Linked DNA regions of Mariniflexile sp. TRM1-10. The protein of the gene in region 2 binds, or shares a complex with, the protein of the main gene of each other region. Links are inferred from orthologs where the notes say so. Each region holds a gene or a part of one and is shown on either strand. Other genes may lie near its edges.

Region 1 (3,266 bases), 1.2 Mb from region 2 along the record:
CATTTTTTTATTCCCTCATAACGATGCCTAAAAACCTAAGTCTGGTAAAAGACAAACTATTTGAAAATATTTTCAATTATGCTAGAGGTGGAATAGCCATTTTGAGTCTCGATGGTCGATGGATAAAGGTTAATAAAAGTGTTACTAATTTTTTAGGGTATTTTGAAGAGGAACTTTATAACATGTCGTTTACAGACATTACCCATAAAGATGATTTAGATGCCAATTTAAGTTGCGTGGAATCACTACTTCAAGGTGAGGCTGAAAACTATCAAATGGAAAAGCGCTATTTTCATAAAGACGGAAGCATAGTTTGGGCCATGCTATCTGCCTCAATAGTTAGGAATGTTAAAGGTGAACCGTTATACATTATATCTCAAATTGATGATATTTCCAAAAGGAAAGCGGACAGAAATCAATTAGAAATCATGCTAGATGTAGCAAGGGAACAAAATAGTAGGTTATCTAGCTTTGCAGAGATTATTACCCATAACTTACGAACCCATGTTTCAAACTTAATGACTTTAGTGACGTTTCTTGAAGAAGAATCGCATGAACTAACAGAAGATGAGAATTTTGAACTTTTAAAAGGTTCTGTAATAAATTTAAACCAAACGGTTTTGCATTTAGCAGAAGTGGCCAAAATAAAAGCTATTGATGAAAGTAATATTGAGGTACTTAATTTATATGATTATGTTAATCAATCTATATATAACGTGAGTGCATTGGCAAAAAACATTCATTGTACAATTAAGAATGATGTTAATGAGAATCATAATGTTAAAGCTGTCCCAGCGTATTTGGATAGTATTATTTTAAATTTTTTAACGAATGCTGTTAAATACCGTTCTGATAAAAGAGATACCATTATTAAACTATCCAGTGAGATTCAAGAAGGATATGTTATATTCCATATAGAAGATAATGGTTTGGGAATCGATTTAGATAAATTTGGCAATACGTTATTTCAAATGTACAAAACCTTTCATAAGAATAAAGACGCTTTAGGTGTAGGACTCTTTATTACTAAAAATCATGTTGAATCGTTGGGAGGGTATATAAAAGTAAAAAGTGAAGTTGATGTCGGTACAACATTTTCGATTTTTTTGAAAGCAGGTTAAAGAAAATTATGAACTCTTCTTGATTTTTGTTTTTAACCGAAAATGAGATAAAATTTGTACGGATGATGCACTTTTTGAAAGGCATAGGCGGAGCTAAGCATAAAAAAGAAATAAACTATGGACGAATTTTAGCCATTCCTGCCTGCCGGCAGGCAGGTTTTAGGAAATAGAGAAGTCAAGATGAATTCTATCTATTTTTACATTAATTCTCCATTCAACTTAGTTACTTATACAAACTACCTCGTAAATTTTTTAAATCTACGAGGTAGTTTATTGTAATGTGTTAATATTTATGTTCTTAAAGGCTGATTTAAAATTAAATCCAAATACTGATTTACTTTGGTTTTTAAATCTTTTCTTAGTGTAATAAAATCTAAGAAACCGTGTTCCAATAAAAACTCTGAGGTTTGAAAACCTTCAGGTAAATCCTTGCCAGTCGTATCTTTTACTACACGAGGGCCTGCAAACCCAATTAAAGCACCTGGTTCTGCAATATTAATATCTCCCAACATGGCAAACGATGCTGTAGTACCACCAGTTGTTGGGTCGGTACATAATGATATGTATGGAATGCCAGCATCTGCTAATTGTGCTAACTTTACAGATGTTTTTGCTAATTGCATAAGCGATAAAGCTGCCTCCATCATACGGGCACCACCAGATTTAGAAATGACCATTAGTGGAATGTTGTTTTTTAATGAATAATCTGCAGCACGTGCAATTTTTTCACCAACAACACTTCCCATAGAGCCACCAATAAATGCAAAATCCATACAAGCAACGACCAAGTCTTTTCCTTTAGATTTGCCAACGCCTACTCTAATAGCGTCTTTTAATTTGGTTTTTTCTTGGGCAGCTTTTAAACGGTCTGGATATTTTTTAGTGTCAACAAATTTTAATGGGTCTTTAGATTCTAAATTAGCGTCCAGCTCTTTAAATTTATTATCATCAAAAAGAATTTCGAAGTATTCTTTACTTCCTATTCGAACGTGGTATCCATCTTCCGGACTTACATAAAAGTTTTTTTCAAGTTCATCTGTATCGACAATTTTTCCAGTTGGAGATTTGTACCAAAGACCCCTAGGGGTGTCTTTTTTTTCCTCTGTTGTTGTTGTTATTCCTTTTGTTTTTCTTTTAAACCAAGACATAGTGATTTATGATTTACGATTTTAGATTTACGATTTACAATTTTAGATTTAAAAAATTTTGTACATCGGTATTTTCGTTAAGGATAGTTGCTAGATTCTTTTTTAACAAACACGTTATGTGTAAAATCAAAAATGATAAAGCAAAAAGCCTGACTACAAAATTAAGGCTTTATTTTAATTTAGTAGTAAAGCCATTCTGTTTTTATTAATTGAATTTTTTTAATTTTTTTATTGCTTAGAAATGAAAAAATCCTGCGTGAAGCAGGATTTTATATACATAACAACTCTATTTTATAGTGTATTTACATTATTAAGGTCTTCGAAAGCCTTTTTTAAACGCTCAATAAAAGTGACTTCGCCCGAACGTAACCAAACACGTGGGTCGTAGTATTTTTTGTTAGGAACATCAGAGCCTTCAGGGTTTCCAATTTGTCCTTGTAAATAATCTTTTTTACTGTTCATATAGTCACGAATACCACTCATAAAGGCATATTGTAAATCGGTATCTATATTCATTTTAATAACACCGTAGCTAATACCTTCACGAATTTCTTCAACTGTAGAACCTGAACCACCATGGAATACAAAATCAATATGGTTATGACCTACACCGTATTTTTTAGAAATATAATCTTGAGAGTTTTTCAAGATTTTTGGTGTTAATTTTACGTTTCCTGGTTTGTATACGCCGTGTACGTTACCGAAAGCTGCAGCAATAGTAAACTGGTCGCTTACTTTACTTAATTCTTCGTATGCATAGGCAACTTCTTCTGGTTGTGTATATAATTTAGAATCATCTACATCACTATTATCTACACCGTCTTCTTCACCACCTGTAATCCCCAATTCAATTTCTAATGTCATCCCCATTTTGCTCATACGTTCTAAATAGGTTTTGCATATTTCTATGTTTTCTTCGATGGGTTCTTCCGAAAGGTCAATCATGTGAGAACTGAAAAGTGATTTTCCGGTTTCAGCGAAATGTTTTTCACTGGCG
Region 2 (3,296 bases):
CAGGTAAAATAACCGTTTTTAGTATACTTTCCAATTTGTTTTGAATAATATAGGTTTGAGCAAAATCGGTTGTTTCTTCACCTTTAAAATCTAGGTTTCTGCCACCACCTAACAAAATTCGATTATCAATGTTTCTAAAATAATAAAAACCTTTGTCTAAATGAAACGTGCCTTTTATATGGAGATTATCTATAGGTTTTGTAATGAGCACTTGTGCCCGTGCTGGCTTTACATCTTCTTTTATAAGTTGCGTTGCAAAACCATTAGTAGCAATACATAGTTTTGATGTTGAAAACTCGACCGAATTGGTTTTTATTTTTACTGAATCGACAGCTTCTGAAAAGCCTTCAACCGTTATGTTATTTAATATTTTGATACCTTTTGATTGTGCTTTTTGAAGGAGAGCTTCCATCATCTTTCCTGTATCTATCTGTCCTTCAAACGGATTAAAAATATAATGCTCTTTTACCTTTTTAAAATGAAAACTGTTTGGTTTCATGCTGAAAACATCCTTTTTAAATATAGGTTGAAGCAATCTATTGATGTCTACTTGTTTTGAAAGACATGCTTCAAACAAATCATCATCATTTAAAAACAACTCATATCCACCATAGTTTTGATAATTTATAGCGCGCTCACCCAAAGTTTCTTTTAACAGCTGTAAACCATTCACACGCTTTTTTACCAGATTAAAAACCTCTTCTTCTGAATGCGATTTTAGGTCATCAAGTATTTCACTAAGGCTACCAAAACAGGCAAATCCTGCATTTTTTGTGCTGGCACCTTGTGGCAACATACCTTTTTCCAATATTAATATGTTGGCTTTAGGGAATTGGTCTTTTAACCGTAAGGCACAACTTAATCCCACAATACCGCTCCCAACAATAGTGAAATCTATGTTGGTAAACCATGATTTTATTTCCCAGTAAGAGAGAGTCATTTTTGGTTGATGGTTGATGGTTGATGGTTGTTGGTTGATGGTTGTTGGTTGATGGTTTTTTTGAACCAACTTTGAAATTATAATCTCTTTAGCTTTGCAACTCTGCAACTTTGTAACTTTGTAACTTTAAAAAAAGCAAAAGGAACACCATAAAAAAACTCCGAAATTGCTTGCGGAGTCTTTACTATTTATTCTTCAACTTGTTTTTCTATAACAAAATCTTCCATAAATTTAGTGGTATAATTTCCAGCTAAATAATCTGGATGCTCCATTAATTGTCTGTGGAATGGAATGGTGGTTTTTACACCTTCTATTACGAATTCGTCTAAAGCACGCTTCATTTTATTGATGGCTTCTTCTCTGGTTTGCGCCGTTGTGATTAACTTGGCAATCATAGAATCGTAATTTGGCGGAATGGTATAACCTGCATACACGTGGGTGTCTAAACGCACACCATGACCTCCTGGGGCATGTAACGTTGTGATGGTTCCTGGTGATGGACGGAAACCATTAAACGGGTCTTCAGCATTAATACGACACTCGATGGAATGTAATTTTGGTAAATAATTTTTACCAGAAATTGGCACTCCTGCAGCCACAAGAATTTGTTCACGAATTAAATCGAAATCGATAACTTGTTCTGTAATGGGGTGTTCTACCTGAATACGCGTATTCATCTCCATAAAGTAGAAATTACGGTGCTTATCTACTAAAAACTCGATGGTTCCTGCACCTTCGTATTTAATATATTCTGCTGCTTTAACTGCGGCTTTTCCCATTTTTTCACGAAGTTCATCGGTCATAAATGGTGAAGGTGTTTCTTCGGTTAGTTTTTGATGGCGACGTTGGATAGAACAATCTCTTTCCGATAAATGACATGCTCTTCCAGTAGAGTCTCCCACAATTTGGATTTCAATATGTCTTGGCTCTTCAATAAGTTTTTCCATGTACATATCGTCATTCCCAAAAGCCGCTTTACTTTCTTGACGTGCAGAATCCCAAGCATCTTTTAAGTTTTCCGGTTTCCAAACGGCACGCATACCTTTTCCACCACCACCGGCAGATGCCTTAAGCATAACTGGATAGCCGGTTTTTTTGGCTACTTTTTCACATTCTTCAAATGACTTTATAACCCCTTCGCTTCCTGGAACACAAGGTACGCCTGCAGCAATCATGGTAGATTTTGCATTGGCTTTGTCTCCCATTCTGTCAATCATTTCTGGAGAAGCACCAATAAATTTTATACCGTGTTCTTCACATATCTTTGAAAATTTAGCATTTTCAGATAAAAACCCATAACCAGGGTGAATAGCGTCTGCATTAGTAATCTCAGCCGCCGCAATAATATTGGATATTTTTAAATAAGACAAACTACTAGATGGAGGTCCTATACAAACGGCTTCGTCTGCAAATTTAACGTGCAAACTTTCTGCATCGGCTGTAGAGTAAACAGCAACTGTTTTTATGCCCATTTCTTTACAGGTTCTAATAACACGCAATGCTATTTCCCCTCTATTGGCAATCAATACTTTTTTAAACATAATTTTATAAAAATTATGAATTCAGAATTCTGAATTCTGAATTAATTAAGATGGATCTACTAAAAATAATGGTTGATCGAATTCAACAGGTGAAGAATCGTCAACTAATATTTTAACTATTTTACCTGAAACTTCAGATTCGATTTCATTGAAAAGTTTCATAGCTTCTATAATACAAAGCACATCGCCTTCAGCAATGGTTTGTCCAACCTCTACAAATAATGGCTTATCTGGAGATGGTTTTCTATAAAAAGTTCCAATAATTGGCGATTTTATAGTGATGTATTTTGAATCTTCTGTTGCTGGAGCAACGGACGCAGAAGGTTCCGCGGTTGGTTTTGCTTCAGAAACTGGCACTGCCATTTGTGGCATTTGAGCCGCTACAGGCGCATAATGCACTGCTGTTGTTTCTGAATCTGATCCTGTTTTTATGGTGATTTTAATATCATCCATTTCTAGTTTAACCTCGCTTGCCCCTGATTTGGCAACAAACTTGATTAAGTTTTGAATTTCTTTAATATCCATAATCTTACTAATTAGTTAATGGTTAGTTTACTGAATTATATGCCCATTTTAAATAAATGGCACCCCAATTAAATCCGCCTCCAAAAGCGGCAAAAATTATATTATCTCCTTTTTTAAGTTGTGATTCATAGTCACTTAATAGTAATGGTAACGTAGCAGAAGTCGTATTACCATACTTGTGAATATTAATCATTACTTTCTCTTCTTCCAATTCGATGCGTTGTGCAGTAGCGTCAATAATACGCTTATTTGCTTGATGCGCAGCCAACCAATCAACATCCTCTTTTGTT

Evidence for each region.
Region 1: the proteins of accC (region 2) and accD are in contact, whole or in part, in a solved structure (PDB 8UXZ), measured with the Escherichia coli proteins. The link is inferred for Mariniflexile sp. TRM1-10 from one-to-one orthologs.

What each region holds. Positions count from the first base shown.
Region 1 is NZ_CP022985.1:588,536-591,801, reverse strand. Bases 341-3,266 are described here. They hold accD (acetyl-CoA carboxylase, carboxyltransferase subunit beta), read right to left. Parts: upstream 2,270-3,266; coding sequence 1,412-2,269; downstream 341-1,411. Other genes in these bases: fbaA (class II fructose-bisphosphate aldolase), read right to left, coding at 2,561-3,266; CJ739_RS02810 (sensor histidine kinase), read left to right, coding at 341-1,121. Outside these bases: more of CJ739_RS02810, read left to right, coding at 24-340.
Region 2 is NZ_CP022985.1:1,838,439-1,841,734, reverse strand. The notes cover bases 306-3,261. They hold accC (acetyl-CoA carboxylase biotin carboxylase subunit), read right to left. Parts: upstream 2,482-3,261; coding sequence 1,129-2,481; downstream 306-1,128. Other genes in these bases: CJ739_RS07905 (beta-ketoacyl-ACP synthase III), read right to left, coding at 3,029-3,261; accB (acetyl-CoA carboxylase biotin carboxyl carrier protein), read right to left, coding at 2,527-3,006; CJ739_RS07920 (NAD(P)/FAD-dependent oxidoreductase), read right to left, coding at 306-940. Also shown: more of CJ739_RS07920, read right to left, coding at 1-305; more of CJ739_RS07905, read right to left, coding at 3,262-3,296. UniProt on the Escherichia coli protein: This protein is a component of the acetyl coenzyme A carboxylase complex; first, biotin carboxylase catalyzes the carboxylation of the carrier protein and then the transcarboxylase transfers the carboxyl group to form malonyl-CoA.